One region of the Bacillus sp. es.036 genome, then DNA from elsewhere that is predicted to be linked to it. Evidence: riboswitches for the same ligand, from Rfam matches in the RefSeq annotation. Region 1 holds a riboswitch; the other holds the start of a gene.

What was found. A riboswitch is a leader RNA that binds a small molecule or an ion and turns the genes downstream of it on or off. The one in region 1 is predicted to bind S-adenosylmethionine.
Region 2: another riboswitch for S-adenosylmethionine. It lies ahead of ATG70_RS13830 (methionine ABC transporter ATP-binding protein); the one in region 1 lies ahead of ATG70_RS09690 (Na+/H+ antiporter NhaC family protein).

What each region holds. Positions count from the first base shown of each region.
Region 1 covers NZ_PDIZ01000001.1:1,887,372-1,899,086, reverse strand. The annotation lists gene ATG70_RS09720 (GNAT family N-acetyltransferase) at 76-636, shown strand; gene ATG70_RS09715 (SDR family NAD(P)-dependent oxidoreductase) at 717-1,520, opposite strand; gene ATG70_RS09710 (M4 family metallopeptidase) at 1,633-3,285, opposite strand; gene ATG70_RS09705 (Y-family DNA polymerase) at 3,656-4,912, shown strand; gene ATG70_RS09700 (YolD-like family protein) at 4,927-5,256, shown strand; gene ATG70_RS09695 (alpha/beta fold hydrolase) at 5,408-6,247, shown strand; SAM riboswitch class I at 6,422-6,525, shown strand; gene ATG70_RS09690 (Na+/H+ antiporter NhaC family protein) at 6,591-7,898, shown strand; gene ATG70_RS09685 (hypothetical protein) at 7,971-8,648, opposite strand; gene ATG70_RS09680 (SLC13 family permease) at 8,935-10,563, shown strand; gene ATG70_RS09675 (MFS transporter) at 10,593-11,715, shown strand, end outside.
Region 2 covers NZ_PDIZ01000001.1:2,714,525-2,726,239, forward strand. The annotation lists gene ATG70_RS13815 (L-lactate dehydrogenase) at 109-1,059, shown strand; gene ATG70_RS13820 (MetQ/NlpA family ABC transporter substrate-binding protein) at 1,098-1,937, opposite strand; gene ATG70_RS13825 (methionine ABC transporter permease) at 1,955-2,623, opposite strand; gene ATG70_RS13830 (methionine ABC transporter ATP-binding protein) at 2,616-3,638, opposite strand; SAM riboswitch class I at 3,796-3,905, opposite strand; gene ilvA (threonine ammonia-lyase) at 4,041-5,051, opposite strand; gene leuD (3-isopropylmalate dehydratase small subunit) at 5,048-5,638, opposite strand; gene leuC (3-isopropylmalate dehydratase large subunit) at 5,655-7,067, opposite strand; gene leuB (3-isopropylmalate dehydrogenase) at 7,095-8,201, opposite strand; gene ATG70_RS13855 (2-isopropylmalate synthase) at 8,218-9,759, opposite strand; gene ilvC (ketol-acid reductoisomerase) at 9,746-10,771, opposite strand; gene ilvN (acetolactate synthase small subunit) at 10,806-11,327, opposite strand; gene ilvB (acetolactate synthase large subunit) at 11,324-11,715, opposite strand, start outside.

The DNA.
Region 1 (11,715 bases):
TAATCCACCTGATTAGCGGTTTATCTTCTAGTTAGAACTGGTCCTTTAATTATTCAACACATTGGAGAGATGATCGTGAATCCGATATTAATGGAAATTGAAACGTCCCTTGAAACAGAACGATTGCTGTTAAGAATGCCCCAGCCTGGTGATGGGAAAGTAGTAAATGAAGCGATTCAAACGTCTATTGAGGAACTAAGACCGTGGCTAGGCTTTGCGCGGGTAACACCTACTCCCGAGGAAACGGAAATTAATATAACAGAAGCGCACATCAAGTTCCTAAAGCGTGAAAGTTTGCGCTTTCTTGTTTTTTTGAAAGAAACAAATGAGTTTGTAGGATCAACAGGTTTTCATAATATTCATTGGGATGTTCCGAAGCTTGAAATTGGGTATTGGATGGCGACAGGGCATAGTGGACATGGTTATATGACAGAGGCTGTTCAAAAGCTGACTCAATATGCTCATCAAAGCCTGGATTGTAGAAGAGTTGAAATTCAGTGTGATCGTGAGAATGCGCGGAGTCGAGCGATTCCTGAACGCTTGGGTTATCTTCTTGAAGGAACGCTCAAAAATGACGACTTGTCCATTGATGGGAAGAAAATAACGGATACATGTATCTACTCGAGTACCATTTGAACTTATCGCTAATAGAAAAACTCATGGCTGCTTGATCTTAATGGATCGAATGGCCATGAGTTTTTTACAATGAAGGAAGCTTAACGCATTACACTTCCGCCTGAAATTTTTAAAGATTCTCCAATAATGTTCTCAGATGCGTTTGATAGGAGGTAAATGATACTGTTCGCTACTTCTTCGGGTTGTGTGATTCTACCTGAAGGCATTGCTTCTTCTACTGCTTTTAATTCTTCTTCAAAGCTTTTGTTTTCTCTTTTTCCTTTTGACTCAATGCTATTTCTTCCCATTTCTGTGTCAACGAAGCCGGGACAGACAGCGTTCACTCTAATTCCATCACGAATCGCTTCATGTGCAAATGACTGTGTAAATCCGGTAATGGCAAACTTTGAAGCACTATAGGCGGTGTTTCCAAAAGTTCCTCGAAGCCCCGACAGAGAAGAGAGGTTCACAATGGAACCTTTTTTCTTATCATCACGCATTTTACTGTAAACGAGCTGGGTTAGTAAAACCGTTGAGAAATAATTTAGTTCCATCACCTTACGAAGGTCTTCTTCTTGTAACTGATCGAGCGTATCGCCGCCACCAATTCCCGCTGAATTAACTAACCCTGTAATCGTTCCTCTTTCTTTTATCGCATTTTCGATCAAGGTAGCACGATCTTGCTCATTGTTTAAGTCTGCTGGAAGCACGGTAACTTTAGCATCCGCAACTAGCTTTTCGCACTCGTTCTTTAACGTCTCTAATTTCTCTTTATTTCTTCCTGTAATCGTAATGGTAGCCCCGACTTGAACAGCGGCTTTTGCCGTTTCAAATCCAATACCACCAGTCGCTCCAGTGATCAACACGTGCTCTTGCTTTAGTGCGTCTTCTTTAAAAATCGCCATGATTTCTTCCTCCTTTTTTGTTCTAGCCATTTCTTTCCCGTTTGAAGACTTATAAAACCTTCAACAAACGAAAAGACAGGTAGCCCGCTGGCTACCTGTCTTAACTACCTTCTTATTGAACGCCAACGGCATTAAATGCTTGTTTTACTGACTGTACTTCCGAGCTGCTACTTCCATAAAGATCAGTTGCAGCTTGAACGGCTGCTGCTCTCATTTGACTAAAGTTCGAAGACGCGGTTAGATATTGCGTTAGCGTACGATAGTAAATGGCGCCAAGCTTGTCTTTCCCAATTCCAGATACGCTTACTCCGTAGAATGTACCACCTTCACTTAAAAGATAAGCTGCTTTATTCATAATTCCGCTATTAATATGAACTCCACCGTTATCCTGTGTACCTGTATAGCGTACAGAGTAATGATCAGGGTCGCCAAACTTCGCAGGGTCAGACATCGAACGAAGAGCGTCTCCAGAAGTTCCTGGTGTATAAATGTCTTCGCCAATTAACCAGTCAGGATTATTATTATCATGATATTCCACAAGTGTTCCGAACACGTCGGACATTGATTCGTTCAGCGCTCCTGATTCATTTTGATAAATAAGATCGGCTGTCGTATCTGTAACAGCGTGTGTTAATTCATGTGCTACAACATCTTCACCGCCAGAAAGAGATACGAACGTGGAGCCGTCTCCATCACCATAGACCATTTGGCTACCGTTCCAGAACGCATTATTGTAGTTACGACCATAATGTACGGTAGATTCTAGTGGTGCCCCGTTTCCGTCATAACTATCGCGGTTGAATACATCTTTATAATAATCATACGTTGCGCCTGCATAGTAGTGAGCATCGACAGCTGCCGCGTCATAGCTTGCGTTGAAGGTGTTATCCGCATCAGCCCATAACGAACCCGGTAGCTTAGTCCGATTAGCTGCGTCATACGTGAAAATACCGCCGCCTCTCGTTGTATCTTTCAAATAATAAGTTGAGGAAGAAAGAAGCGTGTTGAACGTCTTTTGGTCACCAAGCACGCCGGTTCCACTCGCTGTTTGAATTGTTCCGGTGATTGCGCCACCGCCCGGCTTCCCAACACCTTCTTTTTTAGCTTCGTGAAGCGCGTTAAAACTTGTTAGCACTTCACCACTTGTTGCGTCAATTATGTACTGCCAGTTCCCTGGTTCAGGTGAAAGGAAGTTTAATGTGACGTGATAAGCATATGTCGGAGATTCTCCGTCTGCATAAACGACAAGGTTTGATTCGGGTTTCTGTTCATAAGTTGGAGAGAAGCCTAGATCTTTTTCTGCTTTTTTAATAGCATCTTGTTTCTTGAATTTTGTTGCTTTTTTAAGCTCTTTCTTCGATCCAAGGTCCGGAATAACTGTACCGGATACAGCAGTTAAGACGCCGCTTTCATCAACGTGTGCGGTTTGAGTGGAGCCGTAAACCGGTGTTCCTTCATGAAGCTGCTGTAAACGAAAGACCGTAAAGCCAAGGTCGTCTTTTTCTTTAGAAATGATTTGAAAAGCGTCCTGTGCTGATGATCCACTAAATTTGTACATGCTTTTCTGGTCATTTAAGTAATCGAACAACACTTGATTGGGATTTTGAGAGCTTGCTTTTGTTAATTTCCCGGAAACAAAAGATGGCGTCCCGGTTTCTTTATTCATATTCGTATCAGCTGCCGCGAATGTTGAGGATGGAGCAAACATGGTACTTACCAGCCCGACTGATAAACCAATTGAAAGCAAATTCTTTTTCTTTCCCATTCCAATTTCCCCCTCGTGATTAAGATGAGCTAACTTTATCACAAAAGGCTAAATATTCAAATTATTTAAATGATTTTGATAGTTACGACCTATCCTTTTGTGTGTAGTCACGGGACCTTTCTCCTGTAATTAAAATACCGACTGGTTCAATAGGCTTAGGTATTCTCACACTCAATAGACGATAAATAACCAAAGCATATGAAAAGACGTCTTTCCTTCCTCCCGTTACCTTTAATGAACTTTGGTCAGTCAAGACGTTTTCTCATTGGAAGAAAGTACTTATTGTAAAGGGAACGTATATTCGAGTAAAATACAGGGTATAGATAAAAAGAACAAACGTTCTGTTATGATGGAAGGAAGGGGGATACGAATGGACTATTCACAGTTTCCAAAAAAAACGATCCTTTGTATTGATATGAAAAGTTTTTATGCCAGCTGCTCAGCAGTAGAGATGGGACTTGATCCGCTTACGTGTTACCTTGCTGTTGTTGGTGATGTAGAACGACAGGGGAGCGTTGTGCTTGCGGCTTCTCCAGCACTAAAAAAAGAATTTGGCATTCGTACAGGAAGCAGGTTGTTTGAAATCCCAAATGACAAAAGAATTCATATTGTTAACGCAAAAATGTCTTCTTATTTGAGACAGTCAATGGAAATAACGAGGCTTTTTCATCGTTATGTGCCATCAGAATGTATCCATACGTACAGTGTTGACGAATCGTTTTTGCAGATTGATGGAACAGAACGACTATGGGGAGATAAATTTGAAGTAGCTTATAAGATAAAAAATGAAATAAGTGAAACATTTGGATTACCAAGTGCGATTGGAATTGGACCCAATCTTTTAATGGCAAAGCTTTGTCTTGATCTTGAAGCGAAAGAAAAAGGGGTAGCTGAGTGGACATATGAAGATATCCCTAAAAAGCTGTGGCCGCTTTCCCCACTCAGTCAAATGTGGGGAATTGGAGCCCGCGTTGAACGTACGCTAAACAGAATGGGTATTCGGAATGTAAAGCAGCTTGCCCATTATCCGCTTCACTTATTAGAAGAGAAATTCGGTGTTATGGGGAATCAGCTCTATCATCACGCGTGGGGAGTTGATCTTTCCGAAATGGGCGCGCCCATTATGCAGGGCCAGATTAGTTTTGGAAAAAGTCAGATCCTGCTAAGAGATTATCATGATCAAAAGGAAATTCAACACGTGATTCTTGAAATGAGTGAAGAAGTGGCAAGACGTGCTAGAAGAGCCGGAAAAGCAGGTCGTACGATTAGTCTTGGGATTAGTTATAGTAAAGAAGAAGGTGGCGGAGGTTTTCGCCGCTCAAGGAGTATCACTAGTCCAACCGCGATTACGCTTGAAGTCTATCGCGTATGTCTACAGCTATTTGAGGAGTTTTATGAAAAAAAAACAGTTCGGAAAATTTCGATCACTCTTTCGAATATTAGTAATGACGAGGAAGTACAGCTGGATTTATTTAATACTGAGCGACCGAAACAGCGAGACCTTGGCTATGTGATGGATTCCATTAGAGAGAAATACGGATCGGATGCTCTGCTACGCGCTGTTTCATACACAAAAGCTGGTACAGCCTTACACAGAAGTAAACTTGTAGGTGGGCATAAAGCATAAAGGGGGGATGATACGTGATTCGTGATCGTGGAAATATAAAGTGGACATCGATGATGTTACCTGAGCATGTGAAAGAGCTACGTGATTGGAAAGAAGAAGAGAAAAGAAATCAAAAGCCTGTGCTTGATGAGCAAAAAATAGAGGAAATGAATGAAGTGATATGCCAGGCTATGGAATTCCATTGGCCGCTGCGCTTTCACTATTTTAAAAACGGTGAAACGAACGTCCTCAATGGCTACGTTCATTATATCGAGCCATTGACGAAGGAGCTACGCATCATTGACCACAAGAATCAAAAGAGAAACGTTAAATTGTTGAACCTTGTTCACGTTGAATTAGAATGAAAAAAATGGATGTACACTCCGGGTGGTAAAAAAGTTTTTCATTTCTTGATTGGGGTAAAATACGTATAACGCAAACTTTGCCAAGACATTTTTGACTGGAAAACCACTATCATCAGAATAAGCAAAATCAAAATCCGGAGTGAGATGACAGATGTTATTAGCTCAAAATTTAAAAGAAAATACGGAGAAAATTAAAGGGATTGACATTCATTATGAGTATTACAGAAATGAAGAAGCAGTTGATCGCCCAGTTATAACCCTGCTTCACGGCTTTTTGTCTTCAAGCTTCAGCTTTAGAAGACTAATTCCATTATTAACAAAGGCCTACACCGTTGTTGCAATCGATCTCCCGCCGTTTGGGAAAAGCGAGAAGTCTCATCACTTTGTTCACTCTTACCAAAATTATGCAGAGGTCGTTGTTGAGCTATTGGAAAGACTTTCGATTGAAAACACGGTCATGATCGGGCATTCCATGGGCGGACAGGTAGCTATGAGAGCATCAGCGTTAAAAGAAGATTTTGTGAGTAAAAATATTTTGCTATGTAGCTCAGGATATCTCGAGAAAGCCAAACAGAGTCTCGTCTATACATCCTACTTACCTTTCTTTTCTGTCTACTTAAAACGCTGGCTTTATCGAAAAGGAGTTAGGGGGAATTTGCTCAATTGTGTTTATGACCCAGCGCTTATCGATGAAGAGATGATGGATGGTTATATTCAACCCTTCTTTAACGAAGGGATTTTTAGATCGTTGGTTCGTATGATCCGTGATCGGGAAGGTGACCTGTCCGAAGCGGAGTTAAAACAAATTCATACACCGAGCCTCCTAATATGGGGAGAAAATGACAGAGTTGTGCCATTGAAAATTGGGAAACGTTTAAGCAGCGACTTACCAAATGCTGAGCTGATTGTCTATAAGAAAACTGGTCATCTTCTTCCTGAGGAGCGACCAGCATCGATTATGAAAGACATAGAACAGTTTTTAACTCGTTAAATAAAGGCTGGTGTCAATGGTAGAGAATTCTCTGAATAAACTCCTTTAAGCAAGGAGTTTATTTTCATGCAGGTAGAAAGAGTTGACTCAGCAGAATCATGCATGATAAAGTAAATCTCGTTCGATTGTGAATTCAAATAAAATTTGAGCTTATGCTCATTAATAATTGCATATTTCTTATTAAGAGAAGTGGAGGGATCTGGCCCGAAGAAGCTTCAGCAACCTCTGATATTCAGAAAGGTGCTGCTTCCAGCAAGAGAAATCTTGAGAGATAAGAGCAAAAGCCCTCTTCTCTTGAAGTGGGTTTTTTTATGCTATAGAAAAGTAGAAGGAGATAGAGAGAATGGAAAAAGAAATTAAAGGAAATGGTCTGGCGTTACTTCCTCTTGGCATTTTTATTGTGCTCTTTATTGGCACAGCGATTGTGACAAAGGATTTTTATAGCATGCCGGTTATTCTTGCTTCATTAATTGCTGCGGGTGTAGCTCTTTCGATGAATCGAAAAGAAAACTTTATGAAGAAGGTGGAAGTGTTCTGCCGAGGAGCAGGAAATACCAATATTATATTAATGATTCTTGTCTTCTTATTGGCAGGAGCTTTTGCTGGAACCGCTGAAAAAATTGGCGCGGTTGATTCGATTGTGAATCTTGGAATATCCATTCTTCCGGCGAATTTGTTAATCGTTGGTTTATTTTTGATTGCATGTTTTATTTCCATTTCAATGGGAACGTCAATGGGAACCATCGTAGCCCTTGCACCGATTGGAATTGGAATCGCAGAACAAACGGGAGTTGCGCCAGCACTTGCCTTGTCTGCAGTTATTGGTGGGGCGATGTTCGGTGATAATCTTTCCATGATTTCAGATACAACCATTGCAGCAGTTCGAACACAAAATACGCAAATGAAAGACAAATTTAAAGTAAACTTCTTTATTGTATTGCCTGCTGCTATTGTCACTGCCGTTATATATGGCGTGTTAACGATGGGAGAACAGGCAACAGTTGGTGGAGAACGTGCTTTTGATTTGATCACGATTCTTCCATATTTAGGTGTTCTAATCGCAGCGATCGCTGGGGTTAATGTTCTTGTTGTCCTTGTGAGCGGAACGCTATTTGCTGGAATAGTGGGTCTATTTAACGGTTCATTTGGAATGAGTGGACTTATTTCCACCGTTACAGAAGGGATTAAAGGAATGGAAGACCTTGCGATGATTGCCCTCGTAATCGGTGGTATGATCGAAGTGATCAAGCATAATGGCGGTATTCAATACGTGCTAGATAAGATTTTAAGTAGAGTAAACTCACGTCGAGGAGCGGAATTTGGTATAGCTGGTCTAGCTAGTGTGCTTGATTTATCGACAGCGAATAATACGATTTCAATCATCATGGGTGGACCGCTGGCGAAGAATATTTCTGAAAAGTATGGCGTTGATCCACGGAAATCAGCTAGTATTCTAGACATTTTCTCAGGCAGTATTCAAGGGATGCTCCCATATGGTGCTCAGGTTCTAGCGGTTGCAGGACTTGCATCGATCTCGCCACTTGCCCTCTTACCATATTCGATTTATCCTATTCTTATTGCGGTTGCTGGAGTGATTGCGATTTTCATTAACTATCCCTCTTTTCAAAAGAAAGAGGAAGCAAACGGTTAGAAGTAACTTTTAAATGAGAATAAACGAGATAAAGAAAAACAGGTAGCTCACGATGAGCTACCTGTTTTTTTATTATCCTTCAATTTGTTTTTGAAGATGAATAATTCGCTGAGGAAGAATATATAAGTATTCAATTAATGAATCAAGTAGATCAATAATAAGATTTGCGGTTTCTTCGCTAGTCGCTTTTTCAAGGCAAAGGAGATCGTTCAGATTACTTCCTTTTCCAAGAAGCTGACCTAACTTTACAATCGGTTCTTCTAAATCAATTTGTTTTGCCAGCGTTTCGAGCTGTTTGGATAGCGGCTGTCCTAATTCATTCTCGGCTAGAAAACTGCCGGTAATGCTTTCGAGGACGCGATTAGCCATTACAGCTGTTGCCGTCCAGTCTTTCATATTATGTACATTTACGGCAGAGCGGTAAACACGTTCAAGGTCATCAGGCAGTCGAGCAGAACTCGTTAGTCTCCCGAGTGGTTCACGTGTAAAGGACGTTTGATGAACAAAAAGTTCGACTTCCTCACCTCGATCACCGTGAGAAGTTTTAATTAGAATGAAGAGCACCGCTTCTTTACAAATGGAACAGCGAGAAAGCGTTGAGAACACGGCCTGGTTAATTTGATAATCAAATTTCAATTGAAATGAGGCATCATTTCCACATTCAGGACATTCTGTATTCGCTGATTTTGGAAGCTTCGTTTGTCCATATTTTACAACCGAATTAATGGTCGTCTGCTGTATCTTTCTCATCATATACCCCCTGGATCGATTTTGAGCAACTTGTTGTCAATCGAATTGAAACGCTAATTCCTGTAATATATTGTTTGAATTATTAAAAATCACACCATCAACTTATAATGTTCGCCCTTATTGGAAATATAAGGGGGTTTGAAAGCGTTAATGTGATTGATAAACCAATAATCGAGCAAAAGTCCTTTTCTTAAAAGAGTAATATATACCCAAAATTGTGAAAATATTGACAGGTGTACCTGACGAATCCTACACTAGAGTGAAATGAACGATAGGAGGTATCACTATGGAACAAGCCCGTCTATTTTGGAGTTATTTTTGGAAAGAACATCATCGTGCAAAGAATCTCTTAACATTCGCTTCTTCACACACGCCTGAAATCCCTTCCCAAAGTTCACAAAAAAATCCTACGCTTACATCAGGGCCTGGGCCAGCCTACGACAAGAGAAAGATAACTGGGTTAGTTTTAGGGCCGGCTTTATTTCTTTGTCTTATGCTCTTTTTTCATCCGAACGGTCTTTCGGAAGCTGGTTTGGCCGTATTAGCAAGTACCGCATGGATTGCAACGTGGTGGATAACAGAAGCTATCCCGATCCCTGCAACATCTCTCTTGCCACTCATCCTATTTCCGCTAACGGGTGCACTCGAAGGTGATTTAACAGCATCTGCCTATGGCGACAATACGATATTTCTTTTTATGGGTGGTTTTTTGATTGCGCTTTCAATGCAGAAATGGAATTTACATAAACGCATTGCTCTTTTTATTATATCAGCAATCGGAACGAGTACGGAGAAAATTGTACTTGGCTTTATGGCGGCGACAGGTTTTTTATCGATGTGGATTTCAAATACCGCAACCGCTATGATGATGGTACCTATTGGACTTGCGGTGATTTATCAGGTGTCAGAACAGCTTGATCTGGATACGGAAGAGGGAGCTCCGAGATTTAATTTCGGAAAAGCAATTATGTTAGGTATTGCTTATAGCGCTTCGATTGGGGGTCTTGCGACATTAATTGGAACGCCACCTAATACCATTTTTGCAGCAGTTGTGAATGAACTTTATGGCATTGAAATTTCATTTGCTCGCTGGATGATGTTTGGTGTACCGTTAACCGTTTTACTTTTAATTGGATGTTGGTATTACCTAGTGAAAATGGCTTTTCCAATGAACATTAAAGAATTACCAGGTGGAAAAGAAGTTATCAATAAGGAAAAGACTGATCTAGGAAAAATGTCGGTAGAAGAAAAAGTTATTTTATTGATTTTTTCATTAACAGCACTTGCGTGGATTAGTCGTTCATTTGTTCTAAGTGAGCTTAATCCAAACATCAATGATACGATTATTGCGATGACAGCAGCGGTTTTATTGTTTCTTATTCCTGCACCTTCGAACAAAGGATCGTTTTTGTTGGACTGGAATACCGCGAAAGGGTTGCCGTGGGGGATTCTCTTACTCTTTGGGGCCGGACTCGCAATTGCTTCTGGATTTCAAGAATCAGGACTTGCGAAGTGGATTGGTGAGCAGCTAACCATTCTTGAAGGTATCCACTTATTTGTTATTTTACTTCTTGTCACGACGCTCGTTATTTTCTTAACAGAAATTACATCGAACACGGCGACAGCAACAATGATGTTTCCAATAATGGCATCTTTGTCAGCAGCGATTGGTGTACATCCGTATGCTTTAATGATTGGGGCAGGCATTGCATCAAGTTGCGCATTCATGCTTCCAGTTGCTACGCCACCAAACGCAGTCGTGTTTGGGTCGGGGTATTTAAAGATTCCTGACATGGCACGAGCAGGGTTCTGGCTTAACGCAACATCTGTTGTAATCATCACGGTAGCGATTTATTTTTATATGCCAATCGTGTGGGGCATCGATCTAACGCAAATTCCTACTAAATTTAAATAAACAGATAAAAGAATAAAGGTGATGATACAGTGGTCGATCAAGTAAATAGGGAGCAGCGTTATACATCAAAGGATGCAGGGTTTTGGCGAGCAGCAGCTAGTCTTGGTTGCGGGGCATTGCTGATTTTTTCTTCCTTATATGCTTTTCAACCGCTGCTTCCTATATTTGTAAAAGAATTTCAAATAACGCCTACAACATCAAGTCTACTGATGTCTTTGCCGGTGATCACAATGATTCCCGGTCTTCTTATTCTTGGGTTTGTATCAGATCGCTATGGCCGAACATTGGTGATGAAAGTATCGCTGCTTTTTGTTCTAGGATTACTACTTCTAATGCCGTTGATGAATTCGTTTCTACTTCTTTTAATCCTTCGATGTGTCCAGGGATTTTTTCTTGCAGGTATACCAGCATCAGCAATGGGCTATTTAGCGGATGAAGTTGAGCCTTACAACATCGGCCTAGCCACAAGTATTTACATTGCTAGTAATGCAATGGGAGGCCTTAGCGGCCGCGTTACAACAGGTTATTTGACGGATGTATATAGCTGGAAAATAAGTTTGCTCTCTCTTGCGACTTTTGGACTTGTCGTAACGGTGTGTTTTTACTTGCTTTTGCCTGCTTCTCGTTTTTTTAACGGGGGGAGTAGAAGTATGATTCATGATATGAAAGGAATGTTCGTCCATCTTAAAGACAGGCGATTGTTGTCTCTCTTTACACTTGGTTTTCTCATTCAAGTGATCTTTACAGGTGTTTGGACCTATTTGCCCTTCTACTTGGAAGCAGAACCTTTTACACTTTCGTTGAAATGGATATCGTTTACTTATTTTGCGTATATCCTTGGGGTGGTTTCTCCTCCCATTGCTGGAAGAATTTCTTCAAGTATCGGTCTTCGACGAACGATGATCATCGGGCTATTCACACTACTAGTAGGAGTCGTCCTAACCATTCATCAATCAATAACGTTTGTCATGATTGGGCTTTGCATCATTTGTGCTGGTTTTTTTATCGCGCATTCAATGGCATCTGCTTCCGTAGCTAAGACAGCCGAACATCACAAAAGTGGAGCCTCAAGCTTTTATTTAATTAGCTATTATGCAGGTGTCGCTGCAGGCAGTTCAGGTGTTGGTGTATTGTGGGACCGTTTTGGGTGGG
Region 2 (11,715 bases), 830 kb from region 1:
TCTATAGAAATGTTTTTTGTATCGCTTACATGTGATGTATGTCACACTAATAACGATCGGGATACGTTATGATGCTTATGAAGACAATATCTACTAGCAGAGGTGAAGATGATGTACGAAGGAAAAACAACACGCGTTGCATTAATTGGAACAGGATTTGTCGGGACAAGCTACGCCTTCTCGTTATTGAATCAAGAACTAGTAAATGAACTTGTATTAATTGATGTAAACAAAGAAAAGGCAGAAGGAGAAGCACGTGATTTAAATCACGGTCTACCTTTTGGCGCTCCGATGAAAATTTGGGCCGGCGACTACCAGGACTGTAAAACCGCTGATATCGTCGTGATCGCAGCAGGTGCGAATCAAGCGCCAGGGGAAACACGCTTAGACCTTATCGATAAAAATACAGCCATTTTTAAAACGATCGTATCAAGCGTAATGGAAAGTGGATTTGATGGTATTTTTATCGTCGCAACGAATCCAGTAGACGTACTTACTTACGCAACATGGAAGTTCTCCGGGTTACCGAAAGAACGCGTCATTGGCTCAGGTACGATTCTTGATACAGCTCGATTCCGTTATTTACTAAGTGATTATTTTAATGTCGATTCTAGAAATGTACATGGTTATATTCTTGGTGAGCACGGCGACACCGAACTTCCAGTTTGGAGTCATGCCTCTATTGGTAGTCGACCAATCATGTCACTCATTAAAGATAAACCAGAGGCAAAAGAAGACCTTGAGGAACTCTTTGTTAATGTGCGCGATGCCGCTTATCATATTATTAATCGTAAGGGAGCGACATACTACGGCATTGCAATGGGGCTTGTAAGGTTAACGCGAGCGATTATTCGAAATGAAAACTCAATCCTTACTGTGTCTACGCTCCTTGAAGGTGAGTATGGTTTAGATGATTTGTATATCGGCGTACCTGCGATTGTGAACAACAACGGCATACGCGAAATTATTGAACTTGATCTTGATCAAACTGAGTTAGATCAATTGCACCACTCTGCCAAAACGTTAAAAGAAGCAATGAAGCCAGTATTCCAGCATTAAAAAAAGGTTCTCCGTCAAATGACGGAGAACCTTTTTTCTTATTCGTCTACTGGTACGACAGCACCATCATATTCTTCTTCAATAAAGCTCTGAATTTCATCAGAATGTAGAACCTCAACTAATGCTTGAATCGCTTCGTTATCTTCATCACCTTTATTGACAGTAATCACGTTCACGTAAGGTGAGTCGGAATCTTCAAGAGCAATCGCATCTTCTTGAGGGTTTAGACCCGCATCGATCGCATAGTTTGTGTTGATCATAACCGCATCGCCTTCACCTTGCTGGTAGATCTGCGGAAGAAGTGAAGCTTCTACGTCTGTTTTAAAATCAATGTTTTTAGGATTTTCTGCAATATCTTCTACTGTTGCATCAGAAGCCTTCACGCCTTCTTTTAGTGTGATAAGTCCTTGAGCTTCAAGTAAAGAAAGCATACGTCCATGGTCAGAAACAGAGTTACTCATAATGATCTGAGCACCATCCGGAAGCTCATCTAAGCTCTTATAATCTTGTGAATAAACACCGATTGGTTCAATGTGAATGCCTCCAGCGTTAACAAAATCATAATTATCGTTTTCTTCCATTTGCAACTCCATATAAGGAATGGTTTGGAAGTAGTTTGCATCTAATTCACCGTTCGCTAGCGTCTTATTCGGTAGAATGTAATCCTGGAACGTTTTAACTTCTAGCTCTACACCTTTTTCTTCAAGCATCGGTTTTGCTTCTTCAAGAATTTCAGCATGTGGAATGTTTGAAGCACCTACTACGATTTTCTTTGAATCTTCAGCTTCTCCAGATCCTTCACTGTTCCCACCATTGTTGCCACACGCTGCAAGCACTGCAAGAGTAAGTACTGCAAATAGGGATAAAAATTTCTTCATGTTATTCTCTCCTTTTATTATCGTTTATCTATCACTCTTGTTGCTAAATCTCCAGCAATTTGAAGAATCGCAACTATAACCAATATTAAAACTGTCGCAACGAGCGTCACGTCAGGATTATTTCTTTGGAAACCTTCAAGGTAAGCGAGGTTCCCAAGTCCCCCTGCACCAACCACACCAGCCATTGCGGTGTAGCTTACAAGTGCAATCGCCGTTACGGTAATACCCGAAATGAGGGCTGGCATTGCTTCAGGAAGGAGAACTTTAAATATAATCTCCCCGTTTGATGCCCCCATTGACTGAGATGCTTCAATCACTCCTTTATCCACTTCCCGAAGAGCAATTTCAACCATTCGCGCATAAAATGGTGCCGCACCTGCAATAAGGGCTGGAAGAGCTGCATTCGCTCCAAGCATCGTTCCAATAATGTAAACAGAAAGCGGAATGAGTAGAATGATTAAAATGATAAACGGGATCGAGCGGAATAAGTTTACGATTCCAGCAATAATGCTATTAACAAACTTGTTCTCCCATATGTTTCCCCTTCCGGTTAGAAACAATAGTAGTCCAAGAAGAATACCGAGAATAAACGTTGCTAGCACGGAAATTGCCGTCATGTAAGCTGTTTGAATAGTAGCTTCCCACATCGATTCCCAGTTCACATTAGGAAATAGTGATTCAACCATTCGTAATCACCTCCGCTTCTACTCCTTGCTCACGAACATACTTCAGTGCACTTTCAACGACAGTCGGTTCACCTTTAAGAAAGACAGATAACTTACCATAAGGGCCATCTTGCGTATGAGAGATTTTTCCTTGAATAATGTTTACTTCAATATCAAACTGACGAATTAACTCTGTTACAAGTGGTGATCCCGTTTTACCTTTGAGGAACGTAAACTGGACGAGTTCACCCTCCTGGCTTGCTGCTAGATGTGCAATCGATTCCTTCATTTCTTCAGGCTCACTTAACTGATTCACGAAATCTTTTGTTATTTCTTCTTGCGGATGATGAAAGACTTCAAGTACTGAACCGTTCTCAACTACTCTACCGTTCTCCATCACTGCCACTCGGTGACAAATTTTGCGAATAACGTGCATTTCATGGGTAATCAAGACAATAGTTAAACCAAGTTTCTGGTTAATTTCTGTCAGAAGTTCGAGAATGCTATCCGTTGTTTTAGGATCTAGAGCAGATGTTGCTTCATCACAAAGCAATACCTTAGGGTTATTCGCAAGCGCTCGCGCAATACCAACACGCTGCTTTTGTCCCCCACTTAGCTGTGATGGATAAGCCGCTTCTCGTCCTTCAAGTCCAACAAGCTTAATTAATTCATCGACACGCTTCATTCGTTTCTCTTTGGAAACACCTGATATTTCGAGTGGAAACGCGATGTTATCACGTACCGTTCTTGACCAAAGAATATTAAAGTGCTGGAAGATCATTCCGATTTCCTGTCTTGCCGCACGTAGATCTTTTCCTTTAAGAGAGGATAAATTATTTCCTGCCACCGTGACCGTACCGTCCGTCGGTCTCTCAAGCAGGTTGAGCATCCGAATTAGCGTACTTTTTCCGGCACCGCTGTATCCGATAACACCGAATATTTCCCCTTTTTTCACTGAAAGGTTAACATCCTTAACGGCCTCTACCTTTCCAGACTTCGAAAAGAAGGTTTTATTAATGCCTTTAAGCTCAATCACATGTCTCACATCCTTTATGCATTTGCATGTTGTACCAGCTTCCTGAAAAAGGACTTTAGTCCCATGCTTTTATTCTTTACCTCGAAACACTTAAAAAATGATTCTAAAAATGCCCTTCTACTTTGAGTAGAAAGGCATGTCATCAATCAATGTCTTCCTCTCATTTCTCAAAGCAATCGCTTTGCAGGAATTGGCACCTTTTCAAACGAGTCGTTTGACGGTTGCCGGGCTTCATAGGGCCAGTCCCTCCACCTCTCTGAATAAGAGATTATAAAATTAAAATTACTTTACTGTGGTTAAGTGCTAAATTGAATTCTAGCATGGTACTTTATGAGTGTCAATTACTGAGCAAAAAGTCACAATAATCAAACATATTCACTATCATTAGCCAAGAGAAAACCATCAGCTGATTCGCCTGATGGTTTTTGCTCGCTCAGAAAGTTGTTTGTAGAGAGCTAATTTCTCAAGATCAGCATTTCCCCCACTCACAACAGCCCCAATTTTGCTACCTTCCAACCGGCTTGATTTACACAAGACAGCAGCGACAGATGCCGCACCAGCGCCTTCAACAAGTGTCTTATGTCTTTCAAGCATAAAGACGATTGCAGCAGCAATTTCTTCTTCAGAAACAGTCATCATATCGTCAACGAGTTCTTCGATAATTGGATACGTTCGTTTTCCTGCTTCCTTCACAGAGATGCCATCGGCAATCGATTTTACTGATTGAAGAACGAGAGGACCAGTACCTTTAAATCGATTCCATGTCGCAGATGCTTCCGAAGCCTGGATTCCAATGATTTTGACGTGAGGAAAGAACGACTTGATTGCCAGCGCAATTCCTGCTAATAATCCTCCTCCTCCAACGGGAACAAGAATCGTATCTAAGTCAGGACATTGTTGCATCATTTCAAGTGCAACGGTTCCTTGTCCTGCCATCACAACAGGGTCGTCAAACGCATGAACAAATGTTGCCCCTTTTTCAACACGCTCTCGATCAGCTCCACTAAACGCTTCGTTATAGGATTCGCCTTCAAGGACAACCTCTGCGCCATAAGATCGGGTCGCTTCAATTTTACTTGTTGGCGTATGAATCGGCATATAGATCTTTGCCTTGATTCCTCGCTCCATCGCAGATAGCGCTACTCCCTGAGCATGGTTACCTGCTGAAGCGGCAACGATTCCTCTAGCGGCTTCGATTTCCGTTAGAGAGGCAACCTTATTGTAAGCACCGCGTAGTTTAAACGACCCCGTTCGCTGGAGGTTCTCCATCTTTAAGAAGACATCTTTATTTGTAAATCCATTGAGCGTTGTAGATTGCTGAAGCGGGGTACGATGAACCGCCTCCAGCAAATTCTCCATTGCTTCTACGACATGAACGTTATATTTCTCCTGGTAATTCCCAACGTCATTCACTCTCCTACAAGTTGTTTTTCTTCATACAATTTAATCTTTTCTTCAAGGGACAACGTACGAGATACTTCATCCCAACCATTTAGCAGCATTTCTTTCCAATAAGGATCAATTTTGAAAGAAGCATGAATGCTTTCTCCATCACGAACTTCTTGTTTTCGCAAGTCGACTTGAAGTTCGTATCCGTCTTTTGCCTTTTGAAAAAGCTCAGCGATAACTTCTTGATCAAGCGCAATCGGAAGAATACCATTTTTTACACAGTTGTTATAAAAAATATCAGCAAAACTTGTCGCTATGATGACGCGAAAGCCATAATCAAGCAATGCCCACGGAGCGTGTTCTCTTGAAGATCCACACCCAAAGTTTTTTCCAGCTACGAGAATAGAGGCATGCTGGTATTGCGCTTCATTTAAGCTAAAATCTTCACGAGGCTTTCCATCATCATCAAAGCGCCAGTTATAGAAAAGAAATTGGCCGAAGCCTTTTCGCTCAATTCTTTTCAAAAATTGCTTTGGAATAATTTGATCGGTATCGACGTTCACTTGATCAAGGGGATAAACAATCCCTTTGTATTCATTAATCGGTTCCAGGGCGTCTCACTCCTTTTTACATCACAAGTGGTTTTATTTTTCTAGCATCAGTAAATCGTCCTTCAATAGCAGCAGCTGCAGCCATCGCTGGGCTTACAAGGTGTGTTCGGGAACCGTTGCCCTGGCGACCTTCAAAATTTCGATTAGAGGTAGACGCGCAGCGCTCTCCCGGAGGAACAATATCATCATTCATCGCAAGACACATACTACACCCTGCTTCTCGCCACTCAAATCCAGCTTCTTTGAAGATCGTATCTAACCCTTCTGCTTCAGCCGCATCCTTCACTGATTTAGAACCAGGTACTACGAGCGCCTTTACACTTTCATGAACTTTACGACCACGAACAATTTCAGCCGCAGCTCGCAAATCACTTAATCGTGAATTCGTACAGGATCCGATAAAAACATATTGAATCGCAATGTTTTGAATCTGGGTACCAGGTTTAAGATCCATATAAGCAAGGGCCTGTTTGATTGCTTTTTGATCACCTGGATCTTCGTAATCTTCAGGGAAAGGTACTCGAGCATAGACAGAAGAGCCCATCGAAGGATTCGTTCCCCACGTCACTTGTGGTTCAATTTCTTCAGCGCCAATTTCAAGCACTTCATCATACGTTGCACCTGGATCAGTTGCAAGCTCTTTCCACTCAGCCACTGCTTCATTGAACGCTTCGTTTGCTGGAACATGTCTTTTTCCTTTTAAATAAGAAAAAGTCGTTTCATCAGGACTAATGAGTCCCGCTTTTGCACCAGCTTCAATGGACATGTTACAAACGGTCATCCGCTCTTCCATTGACATGTTTCGAATCGCTTCACCCGTATACTCAACAACTGCTCCCGTCCCTGCATTCACACCAAACTTGGCAATAACGGCAAGAATTAAGTCTTTAGCCGTTACTCCAGAACCAAGACGGCCGTTTACACGTATTTCAATGGTTTTTGGACGCGATTGCCAGAGCGTTTGTGTTGAAAGAACATGCTCTACTTCGCTCGTTCCGATCCCAAAGGCTAGAGCACCAAACGCGCCATGTGTTGAAGTATGGCTATCTCCACAAACAATGGTTTTTCCTGGCTGTGTTAAGCCAAGCTCAGGACCGATGACGTGCACAATTCCCTGATCAGGGTGATTAATATCTGCAATTTCCACACCAAACTCGTTGCAATTCTCTTCTAGCTTCTCCATTTGCACTTTGGATACCGGATCATTAATAATATGACGTGCAATCGTAGGCACGTTATGGTCCATCGTCGCAAAGGTTAAATCCGGTCTTCTGACACGTCTATTGTTCATCCGCAGACCTTCAAAGGCCTGCGGAGAAGTGACTTCATGCACAAGATGTAAATCTATATACAGGAGATCCGGGCTACCCTCTTCTTCATGCACAACATGTTTATCCCAAATTTTCTCAATAATTGTTTTTGGCTCCACACTGATCCCCCTTTTACCTATTTGTCATTAAGCGTATGCTTCCATGATGCCTGCCGTAGCACCCGCTTCTTCTAATTGATAAATCACTTTCTTCACCATTGCGTCTGTTCCGAGTGCATTCGTTCGACTACTTGCTAAATCACTCGTATAATAGCCCGCATCTAGAACTTCCTTCACGGCCTTTTCGATGGCATCTGCTTCTTCCTTCATATCAAATGAATACTTCAGCATCATCGCTCCTGATAACATCATCGCAAGTGGATTCGCAATGTTCTTCCCAGCGATATCCGGTGCAGAACCGTGAACTGGCTCATACATGCCAAATCCATCACTGCGAAGACTTGCTGACGGTAGCATGCCAAGTGATCCTGTAATCATGGATGCTTCATCGCTTAAAATATCGCCAAATAGATTTTCTGTTACAATCACATCAAAATGAGCTGGGTTTTGAACCATCTTCATTGCTGCCGCATCGACCAGCATATGTTCCACTTCAACATCCGGATAAGCTAGTGCTTTTTCTTCTACAACTTCTCTCCACATTCGGCTTGACTCTAGAACGTTTGCTTTATCGACGCTTGTTAGCTTCTTCTTTCGCTTCCGTGCTGCCTCGAACCCTTGATCAACAATTCGCTCAATTTCATTCCTTGTATAATGAAGCGTATCAACCACTTCTTTCCCGTTGTTACGACGCTCGCTTGGTGTACCAAAATACAATCCACCTGTTAATTCACGAACAATCAACATGTCCACGCCCCTGATTCGATCGGGTTTAAGAGGAGAAGCATCGAGTAAACTTTCAAATGCTGTTACAGGACGAAGGTTTGCAAACAAGCCTAGCTCTTTACGAATTCCAAGAAGACCTCGTTCAGGACGAAGATGACCGGAAAGGTTTTCCCACTTAGGCCCACCGACTGCACCAAGAAGAACAGCATCACTCTTTTTACAGATGCTTAAAGTTTCTTCGGGTAAAGGCATACCTTCTTGATCAATGGCCGCCCCTCCGATTCTTGCAAAGTGAAATTCAAACGTATGGCCAAATCGATCTGCCACGGCATTTAGAACTTTCATCGTTCCTTCCATTACTTCTTTGCCAATGCCATCACCTGGTAATACCGCAACTTTTCTCTTCATCCTTCTAACCTCCCCGTTAGACGTGCGCTTGTTTTTTTACTTGATAGCTTTCTCGAGCAAGAACACGATTCACTGCGTTTAAGTAAGCAATTGCTGAGGACTCTAGAACATCTTGAGCAGTGCCTCGACCATTCGATTCAATTCCGTTGTACATAACACGAACATGAACTTCAGCAAGAGCATCTCTGCCACCGCCAACCGAATTAATCCGATAATCTTGAAGTTGAAGCGTGCCTGGGATCATTTCTTCAAGCGTGTTGTAAATGGCTTCCACACTACCAGAACCCGTTCCAGCTTGCTGAATCATCGTTCCATCAGGCTTCTCGATGGAAATCGTAGCCGTGGGGATATTTGCTGTCCCATATTGAACTTGAATGCTATGAATCTCATATTTATCAACAAATTCATCTGTTTGAATATCCGTTAATAGTGCGAACAGATCATCTTCTGTTACTTGCTTTTTCTTATCAGCCAAGTCTTTAAAATCAGCAAATGCTTCATTAATCTTTGCTTCATCTAATTCAAAACCAAGTTCTTTCACCTTATCTCTGAAGGCATGTCGACCAGAATGTTTTCCAAGAACGAGGCTGTTGGACTGTACTCCGATCAGCTGTGGACTAATAATTTCATAGGTCGTTTTCTCTTTTAATACACCATCCTGGTGAATACCAGATTCATGAGCAAATGCATTGGCGCCAACAACCGCTTTATTGCCTGGCACTGCCATGCCAGTAAGTTTGCTGACAAGGTTGCTTGTGCGCTTAATTTCATCTAGTTTCAATCCAGTTTCTGCCTGGTAAAAGTCATTCCGGATTCGAAGTGCAACAGCTATTTCCTCAATGGCGGCATTACCTGCCCGCTCTCCAATACCATTAATCGTTCCTTCTATTTGAGTTGCTCCACATTCAATTGCAGCTAAGGAATTTGCTACCGCCATGCCAAGGTCGTTATGGCAATGAGCAGATAAATCAACACCTTCAATGTTCGGAACATTGTTTCGCAAATACGTGAAAAGCTCCCCATATTCCTGTGGACTTCTATATCCGACCGTGTCTGGGATATTAATGACAGATGCACCAGCATCGATAACTTCTTTAATAATTCTGGCTAGAAAAGTTCGATCAGATCGACAAGCATCTTCAGCCGACCACTGCACTTTCGGAAAGAATTTCTTCGCGTATTTTACTGCACCAACAGCCGTTTCTACGACTTCTTCTGGCGTTTTCTTCAGCTTATGAGTCATATGAATAGGGGAAGTGGCTAGAAAAACATGAAGTCTTGGATCGGCACCACCCTTAAGGGCTTCCCAGGCTGCATCAATGTCTTTCATGTTTGCTCTCGCAAGACCTGTTACAGAAACATTTCTTACAGTTTCAGCAATGTTTTTCACACCTTGAAAGTCACCTTTGGAAGCAGCAGGAAAGCCTGCTTCCATGATGTCTACCCCAAGACGCTCAAGTTGCTTTGCGATTTCCAGTTTTTCTAATGCATTCAGATTGACTCCGGCTGACTGTTCTCCGTCACGAAGCGTTGTATCGAATACATTAATCTTTTGCACTGGTAACCACTTCCTTCTTTGATTTTGGTTTCACAAATGGCATCATCGCACGAAGCTCTTTTCCTACTTGTTCGATTGGATGATTCTTCTCTTTCTCGTTGATCGCGTGGAATTCTGGACGATTTAGTTTATTTTCTAGGATCCAGCCCTTCGCGAATTTACCCGTTTGGATATCTTCAAGGATATCTTTCATGCGTGCTTTTGTATCAGCATCAACGACACGCGGACCTGATACAAAATCACCCCACTGAGCTGTGTCAGAGATGGAATAACGCATTCCAGCAATACCATCTTCATACATCAAATCAACAATAAGCTTTAGTTCGTGCAAACATTCAAAGTACGCGACTTCTGGTTGATAGCCTGCTTCAGTCAATGTTTCGAACCCGGCTTTTACAAGTGATGACAATCCGCCGCAAAGAACGGCCTGTTCACCGAAGAGATCTGTTTCGGTTTCTTCTTTAAAGGATGTTTCAAGAACACCTGCACGAGCACCGCCAATTCCTTTTGCGTAAGCAAGGGCTAGTTCTTTTGCGTCACCAGATACGTCCTGATATACACCGAATAGAGCTGGAACGCCTGCACCATCTTCAAATGTTCTTCTTACAAGGTGTCCTGGCCCTTTAGGAGCAACAAGGAAAACATCTACATCGGATGGAGGAACAACCTGGTTGAAATGAACGTTAAAGCCATGAGCAAAAACAAGTGCATTACCAGCACGAAGACCCGGCTCGATTTCTTTTTTGTACACTTCCGGCTGATACTCATCTGGAAGAAGAATCATGATTACATCGGCTTCATCACTTGCGTCTTTTACTGTTTTCACTGCAAAGCCATCTTCTTCTGCTTGATTCCAGGAGCGTCCTTTTCTTAAGCCAACCGTTACATCAAATCCGCTTTCACGAAGATTTAAAGCATGAGCGTGACCTTGAGATCCATACCCAATTACCGCGATTTTTTTCCCTTTTAGCGTTCCCTCGTTGATATCACCGTTATAATATACTTTTGCCATTTTCATTCATCCCTTCATAATTAGGTTTATTTTTTTAATTTAAGATGGAATACTGCTTCAAATCTGTTACAGATTTTTGACTTCCGCGAGGGAAAGCCGTGATGCCTGTTCGAACCATTTCCTTTATGCCATATGGCCTGAGAAGATCTAAGATTGCTTCAATCTTATCGGAATTACCTGTTACCTGAACCGTGATGCTTTCACGACTTACATCAATAATTGAAGCCCGAAACGGTTCAATTATGCCGGAAATTTCACTTCGTATTTGAGCATTACTAATGACCTTAATTAAGGCTAACTCCCGGACCACAATCGCCTGGTCCGTTATATCAGTTACTTTCAACACATCGACTTGCTTATTGAGCTGTTTGATGAGCTGCTCAATTTTGGCATTGTCATCGACATTAACGACAAAGGTCATTTTTGAAACTCCTTCTTTTTCGGTATGACCAACCGTGATGCTTTCAATGTTAAATTGCCGTTTTGTCATGAGGCCTGTGATGCGATTTAGCACCCCACTTTGGTTAATGACCGTTGCGGTTACGATTCGTTTCATGGTTTCACCCCAATCATCTGATGCAGCCCTTTACCAGGGGCAATCATTGGATAGACATTTTCCTTTCCACTTACGCGACAATCAATTAAGACCGGCTCGCGGTGAGAAAAAGCTTCTTCAAAAACAGCTTTCGCTTCTTCTTCATTCGTAACTTTAAATGATTTAATTCCATACGCCTCACCTAGCTTTACAAAATCAGGCTGTACAGGGATTAGTGACTGGGAATAGCGTTCCTCGTAGAAAGCTTCCTGCCACTGTCTCACCATTCCAAGCGTCTGGTTATTCATAATGACGACTTTTACAGGAAGATTAAGTTCTTGAAGTGTGGAAAGCTCCTGCAACGTCATTTGGAATCCTCCATCACCTGTTAGTGAAACAACCGTTTGTT